Regions from separate parts of the Actinomadura rubrobrunea NBRC 15275 genome, predicted to be linked through region 1. Evidence: riboswitches for the same ligand, from Rfam matches in the RefSeq annotation. Region 1 holds a riboswitch; each other region holds the start of a gene.

Region 1 (7,180 bases):
CGCGGGACCTGCTGGACAGGCTGATGGGCGAGGCGGGCGCGCTGACGTCCCGCATGCCGTCCGCGATGGTGTCCGAGGCGCGGATGCTGCTCGACGACCGGACGCCGCCCGCCCTGCAGACGACCCCGGAGGTGCTGCCCGTGCAGCTGCCGCCGCCCACGCAGGCTCCGGCGGCGGCGCAGCCGCCTCCCCCGGTGTCGGTCCAGCCGCCGCCTGCGGCGCCCGAGCCCGCGTCGGTCGGCGCCGCGTCGCTGCGGGTGCCGGTGCGCGACGAGGCGCCGTTCGACAGCCGCAGCCTCGGGGCCGGGGACGCGACGCAGGCCATGCCGCCTCTGGCGGCGTCGTCCGTCGAGGACCCGGCGGACGTCAAGACGGCGCCGACGCCGCACCTCATCCCGGGCATGGACGAGGGGCCGCGCGACGACGACCGCCGCCAGGCCACGGCGATCATGGAGATGCGGCCGGACGCGTCGCGTCCGGCGCCGCTGTCCTTCCTGTCGCGCCTGTCGGAGCTGCCGGTGGTCGGGGCGCTGCCGCGGCCGAGCAGCCACGTGCTGGGCGTGGCGCTGTCGCTGTTCATCGGGGTGGCGGTCGGCATCGCGATCATCGCGCTGGTGCTGTGGCCGCAGTTCCGCAGCGACTCGGCGGAGCAGCCGCAGCGGGCCGATCCGGCGACGCAGGCCGCGGACGACCGTCCGGTCAGCGTGATCCCCCCGGCGTTCGCGGGCACCTGGCGCGGCACGGCGATCAACCCGGGGCGCGGCGCCCAGTTCCCGGTCGAGGTGAGCTTCGAGGCCGGGGCGACGTCCGCCCGCGCCTTCTATCCCAAGGAGCGCTGCTCGGGCACGCTGACGCTGACCCAGGGCACCAGCCGGGCGCTGCGCATGGCGTTGACCATCGCCAAGCCGTGCACGAGCGGGAACGTGCAGATCACGCTGCAGCAGGACGGGACGTTGCAGTACGTGTGGACGAGCCCCAACGGCAAGGCCACCTACCACGCGCGCCTGGCCCGCGTCTGAGCGCGCGGGCCGCGCGCATTCCTTCGACTGACCACTTCGCGCCGATTTGCCGGTTTGGCGGTTGGTCGGGGGTCTGTCTCCATTAAGGTGCGCCCTGTCGACGCGTCTTGATCTTGGGCATGGACGCGTCGCAGGCAAAGGAGACTCCCTGTGCGCCCTGTCCCCCCTCGTCTCTTCCTCGTCACCGGCGCCGTCGCGTCCGCCGTGGTCGTCGGCGCCGCTCCACTCGCCCTGGCCGCGCCCGAGCCCGTCCGGGTCGAGGTCACGGCCGCGCGGGGCACCCCCGTTCCGGGCTCGTACATCGTGACGCTCAAGGACGGCGCCTCGGCGGCGTCCACCGCCGCCCGAGTGAAGGCCCGGTCGGTCCGGCGGTTCGGGGGCGCGCTGAACGGCTTCGCCGCCACGCTGAACACCGAGCAGCTGGACGAGCTGCGCCGCCGCCGCGACGTCGTCGCCATCGAGCAGGACCAGATCTACCGCGCGACCGCCAAGCAGTCGTCGCCCCCGTGGGGCCTGGACCGCATCGACCAGCGCAAGCTGCCGCTGTCGAAGTCGTACTCCTACAAGAACACCGGCAGCGGCGTGACCGCCTACGTCATCGACAGCGGGATCGCCTGGTCGCACCCGCAGTTCGAGGGCCGCGCCAAGTCGGTGTGGCACGCCCCGTCCTTCTCCGACGGCTGGGACTGCGACGGGCACGGCACGCACGTGGCGGGCACGATCGGCGCCAAGACCTACGGCGTGGCCAAGAAGGTCAACCTGCGGTCGCTGCGCGTGCTGGACTGCCAGGGCAACGGCCGGCTGTCCGACGTGATCGCCGCCGTCGACTGGACGCGCAAGAACGCCGTCAAGCCCGCGGTCGCCAACCTGTCCCTCGGCGGCCCCAAGTCGACCGCGCTGAACACCGCCCTGACGAACCTGTCCAAGTCGGGGGTCTTCGTCGCCGTCGCGGCGGGCAACGAGAACAAGAACGCCTGCAACTACTCCCCGGCCAGCGCCGGATGGGTGCAGGCGGTCGGCGCTGCGACCATCCACGACAACCGCGCGACCTTCTCCAACTACGGCTCCTGCGTGGACATCTTCGCGCCCGGCTACGGCATCACGTCGGCCTGGCCCGGCGGCGGGAAGGCGTCGCTGACCGGGACGTCCATGGCGTCCCCGCACGTCGCCGGGGTCGCGGCGCTCTACCTGCAGACGCACCGCAGCGCCTCGTTCCCGACCGTGCAGAAGTGGCTGAACGACAACGCCACCAAGAGCCGCCTGGGACGCATCCCGAAGGGCACCGCCAACAGGCTGCTCTACAAGGCCGGCCTTTGACCGTCGCCTGACCGGAGCTTGGTCCCCTGCCGGTCACGGCAGGGGACCCGGGCGACGGAAAGGGCGCTCTTGTCTCGTTTCCCGCTCATCTCACCCGCCTCATGGGTCTAACCTTGGCCAAGAGCCGACCAGTTCCTTAAAGTGGCGATCGCCCGCGGGCGCGGGCATGATCGCAGCACTGATCGGCAGGCTGGCTCGAGCCAGCCGAATCCCGCATCCGTACTACGGACGGGAACCGGGGACCCAACGCCGGGCGGCCAGCCAGGTCTAGTCGGCATCGGGGTGAATTCGCGGCTCCGCCGCGATAGGGCTGACCCTCCGCCCGAACCCGTCAGCTAACCCGGTAGGCGTCACAGGAGAGGAGAGGACGTGGAGAGCCCGAGCTCCACCCGCCCACGTCGTGTCGTCAGAGTGCGGCGCCCCGCCCTGGCTCTCATCGTCGCCGCAGCCGCCGCCCTGGTGACGACGGCGGGAACGACCCCCGCACAGGCCGACCCGGGTGACCTCGGCCGGCTCAGCAAGCTGAACAAGCAGATCGCGCAGCTCGACAAGGAGTACGGCGGCGACCTGGCCAAGCTCAAGGACGCCCAGTACGGCATCAAGAAGGCCCGGCAGAAGCAGCGCCTGCTCCAGCAGGACCTCGACAGCGCGCGCATCATCGTGGCGCAGATGGCCGCGTCCCAGTACATGACCGGCACCACCGACCCGGCCGTGGCGGTGCTGGCCAGCGACGACCCCGACAACGTGCTGAACAACGCCAGCCTGGTCAGCCACGTGGCGTCCAACCAGGCCGCCAAGGTCCGCCAGATCGAACGGCTGGTGGCCGAGCAGCGCAAGGCGCGCGAGGAGTACGAGCGCAAGGTCCAGGAGCTGGAGAAGGACATCCAGGACCTGCGCGCGCAGAAGCGCAGGGTCCAGGCGCTGATCAAGAAGTTCAAGCCCGAGTCGCCCAGCTCCGGGATGGGCGGGGTCACCCCCCGCATGCTGAAGGTCAAGAACACCATCGACATCGAGTTCGGGCCGTTCCCGATCATCGGGTGCGTGCGGCTCACCGGCGACCCGCAGGACCACGCGACCGGCCGCGCCTGCGACTTCATGGTCAGCACCGGCGGCACCATGCCGTCCGCCAGCGGCAAGGCCCAGGGCGACCGCGTGGCCGAGTACGCCGTCGCCAACGCCAACCGGCTGGGCATCAAGTACGTGATCTGGCGGCAGCGCATCTACGACGTGCGCAGCCCCGGCTGGCGGATGATGGAGAACCGCGGCGGCATCACCGCCAACCACTACGACCACGTCCACATCTCGGTCTTCTGACCGTCCCCGCACGCTGAGACGGCCGCAGACGCCGGATCTCGGCGCCCCGCCACCAAGATCGTGGGGCCGCCCGTCCGCTCCTTCCTCGAGCCTCCTGAGCGGCGATCGAGAGGCCGCCGCCGCATGGAACGGTGCAGGAAACGGCGAAGGCCGCCGCGCGGTGTCGGACCGTGCGGCGGCCTTCGCGTCGAGGACCGTCAGTCGTCGGCGTAGCTGGGCAGCGTCGGCTCGTGGGCCTCCCGCAGCTCCGCGAGCGAGATCGAGAACAGCTCCTGCGGCTGCCCGTCGGCTCCGCGCGCCGAGATGTGCAGCGCGTCGCCGCCCGTCACGCCGAGCTGGGTGACCGGCACCCCGGCGGCCTCGCACAGCGCCGCCAGGCGCCCCTCCGAGCCCGGACGGATCGCCACCACGGCGCGCGCCACCGACTCGCTGAACAGCGACACGAACGGGTCGCCGGGCAGCGTGATGCGGGCGCCCAGTCCGCCGCGCAGGCACGACTCCACCAGCGCCTGCGACAGGCCGCCGTCGGACAGGTCGTGCGCGGCCGACAGCAGCCCCTCGCGCGCCGCCGCGACCAGCACCGACGCCAGCGCCGCCTCGGCGGGCAGGTCGACCTTCGGCGGCAGACCGCCCAGGTGCCCGTACACGACGTGCGCCCACTCCGAGCCGCCGAACTCCTCGCGCGTCGTGCCCAGCAGCGCCAGCGTGGCGCCCTCGCTGCTGAACGCGATGCCGACGCGGCGCCGCACGTCGTCGTGCACGCCCAGCACGCCCACGACCGGCGTCGGGTTGATCGGCGTCGAACCGGTCTGGTTGTAGAAGCTGACGTTGCCGCCGGTGACCGGGGTGCCCAGGTAGCGGCAGGCGTCCGCCAGCCCCTCCACGGCGCGCGCGAACTGCCACATCACGCCCGGGTCCTCGGGCGACCCGAAGTTCAGGCAGTTGGTCACCGCGAGCGGGCGGGCGCCGGTGGCGGCCACGTTCCGGTACGCCTCCGACAGCGCCAGCTGCGCCCCCGAGTACGGGTCGAGGCGGGTGTAGCGGCCGTTGCCGTCCAGCGACAGCGCGATGCCCAGGCCCGACTCGTCGTCCACCCGCACCACGCCCGCGTCCTCGGGCATGGCCAGGACGGTGTTGCCCATGACGTACCGGTCGTACTGCGAGGTGATCCAGGTCTTGTTCGCCAGGTTCGGCGACCCGGCCAGCCACAGCACGGTGCGGCGCAGCTCCTCGGCGGTGGACGGGCGGGTCAGCCGGCCGGGGGTGTCGGACTGCAGCGCCGCCAGGTCCGCCGGGGGCTCGTACGGCCGGTGGTACACCGGCCCCTCGTCGGCCGCGGTGCCCGGCGGAATGTCCACGATCTTCTCGCCGCGCCAGGTCATCACCAGCCGGCCGGTGTCGGTGACCGCGCCGATCACGGTGGCGGGGATCTCCCACTTGGCGCAGATCTCCAGGAAGCGGTCGACCTTGGCGGGCTCGACCACCGCCATCATGCGCTCCTGCGACTCGCTCATGAGGATCTCCTCGGGTCGCAGGGTGGGGTCGCGCAGCGGAACGGCGTCGAGCTCGATGTGCATGCCGCCGGTGCCCGCGGCCGCCAGCTCGGTGGTGGCGCACGACACCCCGGCCGCGCCGAGATCCTGGATGCCCACCACCAGGTCCTCGCGGAACAGCTCCTGGCAGCACTCGATCAGCAGCTTCTCCATGAAGGGGTCGCCGACCTGGACGCTGGGCCGCTTGGCCTGCGACGCCTCGTCGAAGTTCGCCGAGGCCAGCACGGACGCGCCGCCGATGCCGTCGGGGCCGGTGCCCGCGCCGAACAGGATCACCCGGTTGCCCGGGCCGGGCGCGACGGCCCGCTTGATGTCCTCGTGGCGCATCACGCCCACGCACAGGGCGTTGACGAGCGGGTTCTGCGCGTAGCACGCGTCGAAGACGGTCTCGCCGCCGATGTTGGGCAGGCCCAGGGAGTTGCCGTAGCCGCTGATCCCGGCCACCACGCCCGGCAGCACCCGCTGGGTGTCGGGGGCGTCGGCGGGCCCGAACCGCAGCGAGTCCATGATCGCGACGGGGCGGGCGCCCATCGACATGATGTCGCGGACGATGCCGCCGACGCCGGTGGCCGCGCCCTGGTACGGCTCGACGTACGACGGGTGGTTGTGCGACTCGACCTTGAAGGTGACCGCCCAGCCCTGGCCGATGTCGACCACGCCGGCGTTCTCGCCCATGCCGACCAGCAGCGCGTCGCTCTCGGGCGCCTTCTCGCCGAACTGCCGCAGGTGCACCTTGGAGCTCTTGTAGGAGCAGTGCTCGCTCCACATCACCGAGTAGATCGCCAGCTCGGCGGAGGTGGGCCGCCGCCCCAGGATCTCCCGGACCCGCTGGTACTCCTCGTCCTTCATGCCGAGCTCGGCGTACGGCTGCGGCCGGTCGGGAGTCGCCGCGGCGATCTCGACGGTGTCGGTGACGGGCTCGTCCGGCGGCGTCATCTCGGTGGCGAGCTTGGGCTGCGGCCCGGTCGTCTCGGCCGGCGCCGGCCCGTCCGGGACGGTCTGCCCGGGCGAGGCCTCGGCGGCCAGCGCCTTGGCGAACGCCGCGGCGGCGTCCTGCGACACGACGATCCGCGGCGGCTCGCCCGCCGCGGCGGGCTGCGGCCCGGCCGGGAACTCGCCGCTGCTCGCGGGCAGCGGACCCGTGCCCGGCTCGCCCGTCCCCACGACCGGCTGCGGGCCGCTACCGGACGGCACCTGGGGCAGCGGCCCCGTCCCCGGCCCCTCGGAACCCACGACGGGCTGCGGACCCGTGCCCGGCGGCACGGGCGGAAGCGGCCCCGTCCCCGGACCTTCAGAACCCACTACCGGCTGCGGCCCGGTGCTCGGCCGCACCGGCGGAAGCGGACCCGTTCCGGGCCCTTCGGAACCGATGACAGGCTGCGGACCCGACCCCACAACCGGGTGCTGGCCGGTGCCGGGCGGCACCGGGGGAAGCGGGCCGGTCCCCGGACCTTCAACGACCGGCTGCGCACCCGTACCCGGCGGCACGGGCGGAAGCGGCCCCGTCCCCGGCCCCTCGGAACCCACGACGGGCTGCGGACCCGACCCCACAACCGGCTGTGGACCGCTCCCATGCGCCACCGAAGGCAGCGGGCCGGTCCCCTCGGGGGCGACGGCGGACTGGGGGCCCGTGCCGGGACCGGACGCGGCCTCGCGCGGCTCGTCGTCCTCCACGATGGCCTCGAACGCCGCCGTCACCGCTCCGCTGACGGGCTGGAGTTCGGGGTCGTCGGCGTCGGACTTCAGCCCGGCGAACCACTCGTAGGTCGGCTCGCCGGTGTCCTCGTGCGGCAGCTCGCGGTCCGCGGTCGCGTCCTCGGGGCCGCCCGGCGGCCGTTCGTCACGCTCGGTCATCCCGCTCTCCTCCGGGGCCCCATGCTCGTCGTTCGTCCACCGGTCGTCAGTCATCTCGTGCCCCCGCTCGCGCGGCGTCCGTTCCTCACGCGTTGACCAGCCTCTTGACGACCGAGGTGAAGA
Region 2 (7,180 bases), on a different contig from region 1:
GCGGAGCCGGTGCGGAAGAACCGCGCGAGGGTGTCGAGCTTGCAGTTGGGGACCTCGTCGCGGGTCAGCACGCGGCGCGCCAGGTCCACGGTGTCGATGACGGTGAAGCCCGGCCAGGCGTAGCCGTGGGCGGCGCAGGCGGCCTTGAGGAAGGAGACGTCGAAGCCGGCGTTGTGCGCGACCAGCACGGCGCCCCGGGCGAACTCCAGGAAGGCCGGGAGCACCGCCTCGATGCGCGGCGCCGCGGTCACCATGGCCTGGGTGATGCCGGTGAGCGCGGTGATGAACGGCGGGATCGGGCCGCCCGGGTCGACCAGCGTGCCGAACTCCCCCAGCGGCTCGCCGCCGCGGACCTTCACCGCGCCGATCTCGGTGATGGCCGAGTCGGCGGGCGAGCCCCCGGTGGTCTCCAGGTCGACCACGACGAAGGTGACCTCGGAGAGGGGCGTGCCGAGGTCGTCGAGGGTGCCCTGGACGCCGTGGGACGGGACGGTTCCGCCGCGGGAAGCGGAGGGCACTGCAGTCATGTGGGCGACCGTAGAGGACGCCACCGACAGTGCGGGTCCCGCTAGTGTGGACTGTGCCGGACCGTGCCATGTGCGGCCGTCGGCCCTCGGGGGGCGGGCGCGGGATCCGGCGCCCCTTGCCCGGTGATGGACGTCCCCCTGGCTCACCGGAATGCAAGGGGGTCGGGGGATCGCGCGTTCGCGCTGGTTAGGGCGCGACACGCCCGGGAACAGACAGCGCACCGGGGGTCATTTCGGCCTGGGAGGAGCAGGACCATCGACAGCGGCCCGGATCCGGACGAACGGCTCGCCCGTCCCCTCCCCGGGGCGGTCCGGCAGCACGTGGTCGAGGCCGCCGCGGAACTGATCGGTGCCCTCCCGCCCGACGAGGTGCCCGCCCCGCTGCGTCCGTTCGCCCGTTTCGAGCGGCGCAAGCGCGCCAAGTTCGCCGCGCAGCACATCGCGGCGCTGCTGGAGAAGGACGACGCGTTCCGCCGCCGGGTGGCCGAGCCGTTGCGGGCCGGGCAGGCGGAGCTGGCCGACGCGCTCGAGGCGGGGCAGGTGCCGCCCGCCGCCGACCCCGCCCGGGTGGCGGCGCTGGCGTACCTGCTGCGCCCGCGGGGCTGGACCCGGCAGGTGGAGGCGGCGTGCGCCGAGCTGGAACGGTCGGCGCACGCCCACGAGGAGGCCGCGGCCGAGCGCCGCATCGCCGAGCTGCGCGAGGAGCTGGCGGCCCTGCGGGCCGCGCGGGCGGCCGAGGCGGACAGGCTGCGCGCCGAGCTGCGCGAGGCCAAGGCCGAGATCGCCGACCTGCGCCGCAAGCTGCACGAGGCGCGCGCGAAGGCCCGGGCGGCGCGCGAGCAGGCCGACGCGGCGGCGGCCGCGGCCGAGCGGCGGCTGGCGGAGGCGATGGAGGCGGCGGCGGCCGACTCCAAGGAGCTGCGGCGGCTGCGCGCCCGGCTGGGGCAGGCCGAGGCCAACGCCGAGGCGGCCCGTCGCGCGGCGCGGGAGGGCCGCAACATCGACGACGTGCGGCTGCGCATGCTGCTGGACGCGCTCGTGGACGCCGCCCAGGGGGTGCGGCGGGAGCTGGCGCTGCCGTCCACGATCGGCCGCCCGGCCGACGCGGTCGGCGCGGTGACGCCGGACCAGCAGGCGTTGCGCGCGCTGCCCGGCCGGTCGCTGTCGGACGACGACCCCCAGCTGCTCGACCGGCTGCTGACGCTGCCGCAGGTGCACCTGATCGTGGACGGCTACAACGTCACCAAGACCGGGTACGGGGAGCTGCCGCTGGCCGACCAGCGCACCCGGCTGCTGTCGGGCCTGGGCGGCCTGGCCGCGCAGACCCGCGCCGAGGTCACCTGCGTGTTCGACGGCGCCGACCTGGACGCCCCCGTGGCGGTCACCGCGCCGCGCGGGGTGCGGGTGCTGTTCAGCCGCCCCGGGCAGACCGCCGACGAGCTGATCGGCGAGCTGGTGCGCGCCGAGCCGTCGGGCCGGGCGGTCGTCGTGGTGTCGTCCGACCGCGAGGTGGCCGACGCCGCCCGCCGCATCGGCGCCCGTCCCGCCCCCTCCACCCTCCTGCTGCGCCGCCTCGGCCGCTCGTGACCCCGCGGGCGCGGGCCGGGCCCGGTGCGTCTGGTGATCATCTGTGCGCGGACAGGTGAAACAAGACGCGCAATAGTAACGAATCGGTTGTGACTGGTGTGACCCCTCGCTAGTGTCGTCGGCTGACGTCATGGACGAGAGGGGCATAACCGACCGTGACCAATGATCTGACCGGGGGCTCCGCAGCGGACCCGCGAGGCCCGCGGAGTCCTTTCGGGGGCTTGCTCGCCCCCCGGCGCCTGGCGGCGACCGCCTGCCTCACCCTGGCGGCGTCCCTCGCGGTGCCCGTGACGGCGGCGCACGCCGAGCCGACGCCCAGCGCGTCCGACGCCCGCAAGAAGCTCATCAAGCTCAACGAGCAGGTCGAGCAGCTGGTCGAGAAGTACAACCAGGTCGGCGAGGAGCTGAAGATCGCCAAGCGCAAGCTCCAGGCGACCAAGCGGGCCGGCGCGGAAGAGCAGAAGACCTTCAACGAGCTGCGCCGCCGGATCGCCGAGATGGCGGCCGCCGCCTACAAGAACGGCGAGACCGGCGACGTCGTGGGCTTCGCCGCCGCGGACGACCCGCAGAAGATCCTCGACCAGACCGCGATCTTCGCGCACCTGTCGCGCAACCGCAGCTCCGAGCTGGAGCAGTTCCTGGCCTCGACGCAGCGGCTGCGCCGCGAGCAGGCCCAGGCCCAGCAGGCCTACGACGAGGTCGCCAAGAAGGCCAAGGAGCTGCGCGAGAAGAAGGCCGAGGTCGAAAAGTCGATCGCGCAGCAGAAGAAGCTGCTGCGTCAGCTGGGCGAGCGGGACGCCGCGCCCGGCGAGGGCGCCGGCGCCACCTACAACGGCCCGGCGAGCGGCTCGGCCCGGGTCGCCATCCAGTTCGCCTACGCGCAGCTGGGCAAGCCGTACCAGTACGGCGCCGAAGGGCCCAACTCCTACGACTGCTCGGGCCTGACGATGCGCGCCTGGGGCGCGGCCGGGGTGAACCTGCCGCGCGTCACCAACAGCCAGTACGCCGCCACCCGCCGGGTGTCCTTCGACGCCCTGCAGCCCGGTGACCTGGTGTTCTTCAACAACCTGGGGCACGTGGGGCTGTACATCGGCGGCGGCAAGATGATCCACGCGCCGCGCACCGGCAAGAACGTGGAGATCGTCTCGATCACGTCCGGCTACTACCGGACCAACTTCTACGGCGCCGGCCGGGTCTGAGGAGTCCGCGCTCCCCTCGCCCTCCGGCACGATCACGACTGCGGTCCAGGTCAGACGCGTTCTGACCTGGACCGTAGATCTTTTTGCCGACTATTTGCCTCTTCGTCCGCCTTTGGTACTTTGTGACCGCTCACGGCGTCCACCAGGCGCCGTGCCAGCGCCGACGTCCCGGGATGTCATCCCGCGGCACCCGCCAGGTGCCGCGCCCCCGCTGCGGCACCCGGTGCCGCGTCGCCCTGGCGGCATCCGCCAGATGCCGTCCTCCCGCCGGCTCGAGGCCGTACCGTGCGCACGCCTGCGGCGTGCATGGCGCCGCGAGCGCACTGGGAAGGTCTGCGGGACCGGCACGACGGGTCCGTCCCACGGGTCCCGTCCTCGTCACGAGTTCAGCCGAATACCGCCGCTTGGCCGCCGAGTCCGCCCCCGGCACGGGGGTGGAGCCGGGGAACCACCGAGCCGTTCGTCCCGCCGCTCGCGGGCGGCCGGCTCCGGGGTGAATCGGCGCCGCGCCTCGCACCCGGAGTCGAGGCCGTGCGCCGTAGGTCGACTTCCACGACCGAACCCGTCAGCTAACCCGGTAGGCGTATGGAAGGAGTGAGCGCCGACTGAGAACGCTGTCAACAGGCACGGACCGCCGCCCCGGTATCCCGGCGGTCTCCATCCTCGTTCGTTCGTCATCCACTGACCGATAGTGTGCTTCGACGCGGCCGCCCGAACGGGCGGCCGCGTTCGCGTACCCGGCGGCTCCCCACACGGCAGAACCCGCCTCGGGCTTCGCCTATTCCGAGGACGCCGAATCCTCCGAGGAGGACGAACCGGCCGCCGCCCGACCGGTGCGGCCCGCATAGGATCGCGCGCATGAACGACGACGGCCACGCCGAAGGGGACGGACCGCCGGTCCGCCGCATCCCGCGCCGCGCGGCCGTCACCGCGATCGCCGCCGCGTCGGCGGGGGGCGTGCTGGCGGGGCTCGGCCTGACCGCCGCCGGGTCCGACGCGTCCCGGCGCCCCGGGGCCTCGTCCGCACCGGCTCCCGCCGTGCCCGACCCCCGCGCGGTCGCGGCCGTCCTGGCCAACCGGACGCGCGCCGTGCGCGAACGCGACCGCGTCGCCTTCATGGCCACCGTCGCCGCCGCGCCCGCCGCCTACCGCGACGCCCAGGGCCGCATGTTCGACAACCTGCTGCGGCTGCCCCTGGCGTCCTGGAGCGAGACGCTGGTGCGCCTGGAGCCCGGATCGGCGGTGGCGCGCGTGCGCCTGAGCTACCGTCTGCGCGGCTTCGACGACGCCCCGGTGGTCCGGACCCGGTACATGGCGTTCGCGCCGCGCTCGGGCTCCTGGACGGTCGCGGGCGACGGCGCGGCGCGCGGCCTCCCCGACGAGGCCGACGTCTTCGACGGCGGCCCGCTGACCGTCGTCCGCGGCCGCCGCACCCTCGTGCTGGGCGACGGGCCGCGCCTGCACGAGATCGCCCGCCGCCTGGACGCGGCCGTGCCGGTCGTCTCCGGCGTCGTCGGCGACGGCTGGCGGCGCCGCACCGTCGCGGTGGCGCCCGCCGACCCCGGGCTGGCCGCCGCGCTCGCCGATCCGTCGGGCGCGGGCGCGCAGGGACTGGACCGGATCGCCGCCGTCGCCACCACGGCGCCCACCGCCGGGAAGGGCCGCGGCGCCGATCGCGTCGTCGTCTCCCCCGTCGCGTTCGCCCGCCTCAGCGCGCTGGGCCGCGACGTGGTGCTGACGCACGAGCTGACCCACGTGGCCACCGGCGGGGCGCGCGACGGCCGCACCCCGGTGTGGCTCATCGAAGGCCTGGCCGACTACGTCGGCTACCTGCGCGCCGACGTGAGCGTCCGGTCGGCCGCACGCGAACTGCGCGCCGAGGTCGCCGCCGGACGCCTGCCCGCCCGGCTCCCCGGCCCCGACGACTTCGCCGCCTCGGCGCCGCGGCTGCCGCAGGCCTACCAGGAGGCGTGGCTGGCCTGCCGGATGATCGCCGAGCGGTACGGTGAGGCCGCGCTGGTCCGGCTGTACCGCGCCGCGGGCCGCGGGCCGCTGGACGCCGCCCTGCGCGCGACGCTGGGCGTCGACCCGGCCCGCCTCACCGCGCTATGGCGCGACTATCTGCGCGAGACACTGGGTTGAGGACGATCGGGTTGCACGGCGGGGCGGAGGCGAGGCAGTGAGCAGCGAGCGCGGCGACGAGACGACGACGGCTCCGGGAGCGGAAGCCGCGGAGGCGGACGCCCCCCGGGTGAGCGCCGCACGGGCGAGCGGGCCGCCGCCGGATCGGCCGGAGCCGGCGGCCCCCCGGGGGCGCTCCAGGCCCCGGGTCGCCGCGGCGGTCGCGTCGGTCGTGCTGTTCGCCGCCGTCGGGGTCGTCCTGGCGGTCACCACACCGTGGACCCCGCTGCCCGGCCCGGTCCCCGGCGGTCGTGCCGCTCCCGACCCGTCCCTGGACTTCACCGCCGACCAGATCGAGCGGTCGCGGGCGTTCGACGCGGCGCTCGCCCCGCCCGCGTACGCGGGCCTGCTGGTCGGCCTCGCCGTCGTGCTCGTCCTGGGGCTGACGCCCCTGGGCTCGCGGTTCGTCGGCTGGGCCACCGCCCGGGTGCGGCGCCGTCCGCTGCGCGCGGCCGCGGCGGCGCTGCTGCTCACAGTGGTGGTGCGGCTGGCGGGGCTGCCGTTCGACGCGTGGAGCGAGACGGTGCTGCGCCGGTACGGGCTGTCCACTCAGTCGTGGTCGGCGTGGCTGACCGACCAGCTCAAGTCCCTCGGCGTCACCTGGGTGATCTGGACGGTGGCGCTCACGCTGCTGTACGCGCTGATGCGCCGCTTCCCCCGCTGGTGGTGGGCCGGGGCGGCGGCGGGCGGCTTCGTCCTGGTCGTCGCCGTGTCCTTCGTGTACCCGGTGGCGGTCGAGCCGCTGTTCAACCGGTTCCACTCCCTGCCCGACGGGCCGCTGCGCGCCGACCTGCTGGCGATGGCGCGGCGCGACGGCGTCCCGGTGGAGGACGTGCTGGTCGCCGACGCGTCGCGGCGCACCACCGCGCTCAACGCCTACGTCTCCGGGTTCGGGTCCACGCGCCGCATCGTCGTCTACGACACGCTGCTGAAGAGCACCCCGCGCGCCCGCATCGAGTCGATCGTCGCGCACGAGCTGGGGCACGCCGAGAACAACGACGTGCTCCACGGCACGCTCATCGGCGCGCTGGCCGTGTCCGGGGGAATCTGCCTCCTGTACGTGGTGCTGACCTCCCCCCGGGTGCGACGACGCGCCGGAGTCGACCGGAGCGGCATCGCGGACGCCCGTTCGGCGGCGCTCCTGCTGGCCTTGGTGACGGTGGCCGCGCAGGTCGGCGCCCCCGTGCAGAACCTGGTCAGCAGGCACATCGAGGCCCGCGCCGACGCGCACTCCCTCGACCTCACCCGCGACCCGTCGACCTTTGTCGGGATGCAGCGCGAGCTGTCGGTGCGCAACATCTCCGACCTGCGCCCGGACATCGTGGAGCACGTGCTGTGGCGGACGCATCCCGCCGCCCCCGAGCGCATCGCGATGGCCCGCGACTGGGCACGCAAGCACGGCGTCCCGGAGCCGCCGCCGCTCAGTCGCCGTTAGAGGCCCGGGTGCCGCCCCCGCCCGGGGCGGAGGTACGGTCGGCCTGGCTGGGCGCCTGCACGGACGTCTTCGCGGGGGTGCTGCCGTGCGGGCCCACCCACACCGACCGCTTCAGGGCGCTGCCCTTCACCCAGTCGTCCCACTTCATCTGCCAGTATCCCCACCCGTTGTCGGGCTTGAGCTCGCGCGAGCTGCCCGTCACCGTGACGGGGTCGCCCCGGTAGACGAAGTGGTAGAACCAGCGCGCGTCC
Region 3 (7,180 bases), on a different contig from region 1:
CAGGGCCACCTGGTCGCGCAGTGCGTCGGTCAGGTCGCGTCCGTAGGTCGTCAGGAGAATCGGCGTTTCCATCGTGCTCTGGTACCGGCGTGCCAGAAACGCGGCCCGGTGGACGGCGGTCACGGTCTTCCCGGTGCCGGCGCCGCCGGTCACCATGGCGGGGCCCTTGTATTCGTCTCGATAGGCGATCCTGCGTTGCTGGGGATGGAGGAAGACACGCCAGACGTCGAACGGATGCGCGAGAATTCTGGTGAGTTCCTCCGGGCCTTCGACGAACACCACGCGCTCAGGTGTCCTGGCCATCGCCGTGGTGAGGTCGTCGGGATCCACCCGTTCGGGCGGGACGGGATCGACAAGGTTCTTGCTGACCTCCGCCCATGCCTCCTCGACCGTCATGCCGGAGGCCAGCGCCAGCAGCGCGTCATACTGCACGGCAGGGAGCAGCTTCTGCAGCGCCTCCAGGTGATCCTCGCGCGTCAGCAGCCGGATGATCGGAAGGACGTCCTCATCGATGCCCAGTCGCTTGAGGTCGGAGTCCCTGATGCCATCGAAGAGCCGCCGGTCCGCCGCGTCGGCCGCCTTGCGCAGGGCGGGCTCCATGGTCTCCAACTGCAGCTCATCGCGACTCTCCAGCACGCCGAGCCGCTGGTTCACCGTGAAGCGACGGCTCTGGCAGTAGGCGTACGCGTCGTCGTGCGGAAGGACCCGCAGCAGGCAGTACACGTCACCGGACTCCGGAGCCAGCACGACGCCCCGCCAGAACTTGTCGATCCTGATCGTGCGGATGCGCGGATCGCGGGAGTTCCGTACGCGCTCAAGATGAAGCCCTGCGTTCGTATGCTCCTGGAACTTGCTGATCGCCTGTTCGACGGCACGTCGTACGGGCCGTTCCAGCCGTGCGTACTCGGTCAAGAACTCCCTGGCGATCGCGAGCTGCGCCACGTGCGGTCCCTTCGACCCGGTCCTCAGGTAGAAAGTTTCAAGAGGTGGTCATCGGCTGTCAATCAATAATGTTGCGGCGAGCGCTTTCCGCTTCTCGGTGTCAGCTGAAGACACTCCGCGCCGCACGACAAAACTTTGTCATCTGCCGTGGCGGCGCTCGAAGGCCGCGCTTGTGGCGCAGGTTTCCAACGCTGGAGGCGTCGGCTCTGACCGCTGTCGGCGTCGGAGCAGGCCGACTTCAGTCGGGAGCGTTGCCCCAGGCATGTGTCCAAGAACAATGTCGGCGTCGCCTCAGTGCTTGCCGGATCGGCGGGGACTGGCCGCTGGCGCTGGGCGGCGGGAGCGTCCTGCGGGTGTGGACGGCCCATCTGATCGAGAGCGAGCCGCACCCGCTCGGACCATCTGGCGCGGCGCCGGCTCGCCCCCACGAGCTGTACAACGTCGCATGGCGCCGGGCGGACGAGCACCTGGGGTCGCGCGGCGTGCCGCTGGTGATCGAAGAGTTCGCCGAGGGGTTCGTCGCCCGACCCGTTCCCGGCGGTAACGGCCTGCTCGTCGTCGACCGGCGCACCGGGGCGCTCACCCGCTGGCCGGACCTGCCCACCGGCGAACTGGCCGAACACTACCGCCGGTACCTGCGCGGCGAGTTGTAGGCGTCGGGGCCGGCCCCGGCGAAGAAAACACGGCGGAGCCTTGCAGGGCCAGGCGGGCACGAGTCGGACCTTTATCAGATGCCGGGATACGACGTCGCGCGTTACCGTGTGCAGGTGATCAGCGATGAGGGCCTCCGGTTGGGGGAGGCGGCCGCGCGTCGCCTGGCGCAATTGGGCTGCTGCGTGATCGAACCCGGTCTGACTGACGAAGAGTTCGCCCGCATCGAGGAGCAGTACGGATTCGAATTCGCCGACGATCACCGGGCCTTTCTGGCGGCCGGGCTGCCGGTGTGGAAACCGCCGGAGGAAGGGCAGACGTGGGAGCGGCCTTGGCCGGACTGGCGCAATGGCGACCCCGATGAGCTGCGGGAACACCTCAACTGGCCGGTCGACTCCCTGCTGTGGGACGTTCGGCACGGCCATTGGCGGCACGAGTGGGGAGTACGGCCGGACGACGTTGAGGAAGCCGTGGAGACGGCACGGCGTGAGCTGGCGCAGGTGCCCACCATGGTCCCGGTTTATGCGCACCGGTTCCTGCCCGCGGGGCGCGGCACCTTCGGGCATCCGGTGCTCTCGATGCGCGGCTGGGACATCGTCTACTACGGGACCGACCTGGTCGATTACATCGACCAAGAGTTCCAGGAGCCGCGCCCTGAATTGACGGACGAGTGGCGGCCGCGGGCGACCGTCCCGTTCTGGCGGGATTACCTTCCTCAGACTTGAGGCCGTCAGACCGGCATGGACGGGGACTTCTCAGTATTCGAAGAGAACCTCGGTTTTCGAGAGCGCATTGGGATGCGGTTTACGTCGCCTCGGCGTCAACCGCATCCCAATGCGCGGCTCCGCCGCTCCCCATCACACGGGGCCCTTCTACGAGATCCTGTTGGCGCCGGCGTAGTCGGAGCGGTCCGACAGCCTGGAGATCTTGACGACGTCGCCCGTCTGCGGGGCGTGAAGATACTTGCCGTCGCTCAGGTATATGCCCATGTGGTGCAGGTCGGAGCCGAAGTAGACCAGGTCGCCCGAGCGCAGCTCGCTGCGCGACACCTTGCGTCCCAGCTGGTAGAGGTCGCCGGTGTAGTGCGGCAGGCCCTTCTTGCCGACCTGCGCGTACGCCCACACCACCAGGCCCGAGCAGTCGAAGCTGTTCGGGCCGGCGGCGCCCCAAACGTACGGGCTGCCGAGCTTGGTGAGCGCCTTGCGCGCCATCTTCGCGGGCAGGCCGGAGCCCTTGACCGTGGCGGTCAGGCCGGTGCGGGGATCCTTGGCCTTGGTCGTGGTGAGCTTGTCGAGCTGCTTGACGACCTCGTCCACCTTGGCCTTGGCCGCCTTGCGGGCGGTTTTGACCTGGGCGGCGGCCTGCTCGGCCTGCGCCGCCTTGGCGGCTGCGACCCGCTGCGCCCGGTCGGCCTGGTCGATCTGAGCCTGGAGGCGGCCCAGCGCGGCGGTCTGGTTCTGCACCAGGTACGCCGACGCGGACAGGGCTTCGGCGTCGCCGCTCGCCAGGAACAGCGCGTCGGGGCCGCCGCTCATGTAGCTGGCGGCGGCGAGCCTGCCGAGCTGGGCGCGGGCGGGGGCGGCCTTGGCCTCGAGCTCGGCCGCGGTCTTGGCGGCGTCCCGTTCGGCGCGCCGGGCCTTGGCCAGTTCGACGCGCGCCTTGTTGAACCGCTCGGTCAGCCGCTCGGCCTCGGTGTTGAGCTCGTCCAGCCGCTTGCGCAGCTCTCTTTCGGTGGGACGGCCGGGATCGGCGGGGGCCGCCGCGGCGGCGAGCCGCAGCGGACCGGTGGGGGCCGTGGCGGCGGGCGCGAGGACCCAGCTGAGGGCGACCGCCGCGGCGGTGGCTGTGACGGTGGACACGGCGACGCGCCGTGCACGGTGACCGGGGGGCAAGGTCGTGCACTCCTCTCCTCGTCCGCCTGCCGGGTTAGCTGACGGGTTCGGGCCGGGAGTTCGCCCTACGCGCAGGCGCGCGCGTCACCGCGGACGGTGCGACCTGCGTCGATTCACCCCGAGTCCTGAGGACGGCGCCTCGGACGTGGTTCCCCGGCTCCCCGCTGGGGGGATTCGGCGGCCCGGCCGCAGCCCGCGCGTCGTCCTGCGGGCTCCGGACGACCGGGTCCGCAGAGAGTACAAAGAAACCGTAAAGTGCGGCAACCAGGGCATATGGGGTGAAACGGGTCGGGCGGTCCGGCGGGGCCTTCCGGACCGGCAAGTAGAATCGGGAAGGCTGCGGGTCCGCAGCGACTCCCGGATCCTCCACCAGAGCGAGAAGCGCATGCCCATCTGCACCCGCGACGACCTCCGCAACGTCGCGATCGTCGCTCACGTAGACCACGGCAAGACGACGCTGGTCGACGCCATGCTCTGGCAGTCCGGGGCGTTCCGCGAGAACCAGGACGTCGACGAGCGCGTCCTGGACTCCGACGCCCTGGAGCGGGAGAAGGGCATCACCATCCTCGCCAAGAACACCGCCGTCCGGCACGGCGGGCTCACCATCAACATCATCGACACGCCCGGCCACGCCGACTTCGGCGGCGAGGTCGAGCGCGGCCTGTCCATGGTCGACGGGGTGGTGCTGCTGGTGGACGCCAGCGAGGGCCCGCTGCCGCAGACCCGGTTCGTGCTGCGCAAGGCCCTGGAGGCCCGGCTGCCGGTCATCCTGGTCATCAACAAGACCGACCGGCCGGACGCCCGCATCCCCGAGGTCGTGGACGAGACCTACGAGCTGTTCCTGGACCTCGGCGCCGACGACGACCAGATCGACTTCCCGATCGTCTACGCCTCGGGCCGCGCGGGCCGGGCGTCCCTGCAGGCCCCCGGCAACGGCGAGCTGCCCGACTCGCCCGACCTGGAACCGCTGTTCCAGGTGATCAAGGACACCGTCCCGCCGCCGTCCTACGACCCCGACGCGCCGCTGCAGGCGCACGTCACCAACCTCGACGCCTCCAGCTACCTCGGCCGCATCGCGCTGTGCCGGATGCACGCGGGCACCATCAAGAAGGGCCAGCAGGTCGCCTGGTGCCGCCGCGACGGCAGCGTCGAACGGGTGCGCGTCAGCGAGCTGCTGATGACCGAGGCGCTGGAGCGCAAGCCCGCCGACGAGGCCGGGCCCGGCGACATCATCGCCATCGCCGGCATCCCCGAGATCATGATCGGCGAGACCATCGCCGACCCGGACGACCCGCGCCCGCTGCCGCTGATCACCGTGGACGAGCCCGCCATCTCCATGACGATCGGCACCAACACCGGTCCGCTGGCCGGGCGCGAGAAGGGCACCAAGGTCACCGCCCGGCTCGTCAAGGAGCGCCTGGACCGCGAGCTGGTCGGCAACGTCTCCATCCGGGTGCTGCCCACCGACCGCCCCGACGCGTGGGAGGTGCAGGGCCGCGGCGAGCTGGCCCTGGCCGTCCTGGTGGAGAACATGCGCCGCGAGGGCTACGAGCTGACCGTCGGCAAGCCCCAGGTCGTCGCCAAGGACATCGACGGCAAGAAGCACGAGCCCGTCGAGCGGCTCACCATCGACATCCCCGAGGAGTACCTGGGCGCGGTCACCCAGCTCATGGCCGTCCGCAAGGGCCGCATGGAGCACATGACCAACCACGGCACCGGGTGGATCCGGCTGGAGTTCCTGGTCCCGGCGCGCGGCCTGATCGGGTTCCGCACCGAGTTCCTCACCGAGACCCGCGGCACCGGCATCGCCCACCACGTGTTCGAGGGCTACGAGCCGTGGTTCGGCGAGCTGCGCACCCGTCCCACCGGCTCGCTGGTCGCCGACCGGTCCGGCGTCGCCACCGCCTACGCCATCTTGAACCTGCAGGAGCGCGGCACGTTCTTCGTCGGCCCGGGCACCGAGGTCTACGAGGGCATGATCGTCGGTGAGAACTCCCGCGCCGACGACATGGACGTCAACATCTGCAAGGAGAAGAAGCTCACCAACATCCGCTCGTCCACCGGCGAGGAGCTCGAGCGGCTCACCCCGCCGCGGCAGCTGTCGCTTGAGGAGGCCCTGGAGTTCTGCCGCGAGGACGAGTGCGTCGAGGTCACCCCGTCGGCCGTCCGGCTGCGCAAGGTCGTCCTGGACGCCAAGGAACGCGAACGCATCCGCGCCCGCACCAAGCGCTCCGGCGGCTGATCCGCTCCGACACGCCGATCAGGCGCGGCGCGCCTTCGAGTGGGCAGGGTGCGTGCGTGCGCGCGGGCGGCGGCCCTCCCGTGGGGAAGGACCGCCGCCCGGTGACGATTGCGTCGGCGTCTACTTCAGGCTCACGGTGCCGGTGACGTCGGCGGCGAGGCGGAGCTGGTCGCCGTCGCGGAGCGGGGCCTCGACGCCCCGCGGAAGCCGCTCGCCGTTGACGAAGGTGCCGTTGGTGGAGCCCTCGTCACGCACCCACGCGGTGCCCGACGGGTCCAGCCAGACCGTCGAGTGGCGCCGGGACACGTTGTCGTACTGGGTGAAGGTGGACGCGACGGGGGACTGGCCCGCGTCGCGGCCCAGCACCAGGTGCTGGCCCACCGTCACCTTGATCTCCCCGCTGGGGAACTGCACGCGCAGCACTGGCGAGCTTTGGGACGACGGCAGCGGACGCAGGCACGAGTCGCACTGCGCCGCGCCCGGGTTGCTCAGCACCGCCTCGCAATAGGGGCACATGAGCGCGGTGCTGTCCGGGCGGCCCTGCGGGGACCGCTGCTGGTGCGCCTCGGGCGGCACCAGCGTCGCCTCGCGCCCGTACGTCGGCGGCATCGGGGCCCGGGACTCCGGCTGGTGCGACGGCGGCGCGTACGGGTTGTCGGCCGGAGCGTACGGGTTATCGGCCGGAGCGTACGGGTTGTCCGCCGGCGCGTGCGGCTGCGGACCCGGGCCGTGCTGCTGGTGCGGCTCGTGCGCGGGCGGCGCCTGCTGCTGCGGCGGCCCCCAGTGCTGCTCGGGCATGGGCGGCGGCGTGGCCTGCCCCCAAGGGCTGTCCATCTGCTGGCCGCCCCCGCCCGGGCCCTGCTGCTGTTGCTGCGCCCAGGGGTCCTGCGGCGGCGCCTGGTGCTGGGGAGCCTGGTGCTGCGGCGGGGCAGGGGCCTGCACCGGCGGGTTCCACGCCTCCGCCCCCTGCTGCTGTTGCTGCGCCCACGGGTCCTGCGGCGGCGCCTGGTGCTGCGGCGTCTGCTGGTAGGGAGGCGGGGCCTGGTGCTGCGGGTGGCCGCCCGGCCCCTGCTGGTACTGGCCGGGGTCCTGCTGGTACGGCGGCGGAGCCTGGTGCTGCGGCTGCCCCTGGTCGTACGGCGCCTGCTCGTACGGCTGCTGGTAGGGGTACTGCGGAGAGCCCTGCTGGGGCGGCGGGTACCCGGCGCCCTGGCGACGCGCGCCCCCGCTGCGGGCCAGGTTCGCTCCGCAGCTCAGGCAGAGCAGGTCGCCCTGCTGGTAGGGCTCGTCACAGACAGGACATTTCAAGGTCGCCATGACACTTCCCCCGCACGTACGCCGGCACGTTCGAGCCTCGATGTGAGGTGCTCCATGTCACCCCTTCGCGGGATCCCGATGTAGTACACCCGCCTTCCCTCCGGCCCCTCGTCCACGGAAACCTGGATCCGGGGCC

The links. A riboswitch is a leader RNA that binds a small molecule or an ion and turns the genes downstream of it on or off. The one in region 1 is predicted to bind cyclic di-AMP.
Region 2: linked by a shared signal. The riboswitch ahead of AR3_RS15200 (hypothetical protein) and the one ahead of AR3_RS09920 (coiled-coil domain-containing protein) in region 1 are both predicted to bind cyclic di-AMP.
Region 3: linked by a shared signal. The riboswitch ahead of AR3_RS10050 (C40 family peptidase) and the one ahead of AR3_RS09920 (coiled-coil domain-containing protein) in region 1 are both predicted to bind cyclic di-AMP.

What each region holds. Positions count from the first base shown of each region.
Region 1 covers NZ_BCQU01000023.1:68,482-75,661, reverse strand. Annotated here, with positions in the region: gene AR3_RS09930 (serine/threonine protein kinase) at 1-1,019, shown strand, start outside; gene AR3_RS09925 (S8 family peptidase) at 1,170-2,336, shown strand; cyclic di-AMP (ydaO/yuaA leader) riboswitch at 2,529-2,702, shown strand; gene AR3_RS09920 (coiled-coil domain-containing protein) at 2,706-3,650, shown strand; gene purL (phosphoribosylformylglycinamidine synthase subunit PurL) at 3,848-6,139, opposite strand; gene purQ (phosphoribosylformylglycinamidine synthase subunit PurQ) at 7,143-7,180, opposite strand, start outside.
Region 2 covers NZ_BCQU01000043.1:20,673-27,852, reverse strand. Annotated here, with positions in the region: gene AR3_RS15215 (DEDD exonuclease domain-containing protein) at 1-527, opposite strand, end outside; gene AR3_RS15210 (NYN domain-containing protein) at 849-2,114, shown strand; gene AR3_RS15205 (C40 family peptidase) at 2,336-3,313, shown strand; cyclic di-AMP (ydaO/yuaA leader) riboswitch at 3,713-3,912, shown strand; gene AR3_RS15200 (hypothetical protein) at 4,172-5,455, shown strand; gene AR3_RS15195 (M48 family metallopeptidase) at 5,493-6,929, shown strand; gene AR3_RS15190 (L,D-transpeptidase) at 6,916-7,180, opposite strand, start outside.
Region 3 covers NZ_BCQU01000024.1:28,580-35,759, forward strand. Annotated here, with positions in the region: gene AR3_RS10035 (UvrD-helicase domain-containing protein) at 1-942, opposite strand, end outside; gene AR3_RS31485 (SUKH-4 family immunity protein) at 1,296-1,595, shown strand; gene AR3_RS10045 (hypothetical protein) at 1,674-2,318, shown strand; gene AR3_RS10050 (C40 family peptidase) at 2,466-3,452, opposite strand; cyclic di-AMP (ydaO/yuaA leader) riboswitch at 3,494-3,665, opposite strand; gene typA (translational GTPase TypA) at 3,871-5,727, shown strand; gene AR3_RS10060 (FHA domain-containing protein) at 5,848-7,035, opposite strand; gene AR3_RS10065 (4Fe-4S single cluster domain-containing protein) at 7,032-7,180, opposite strand, start outside.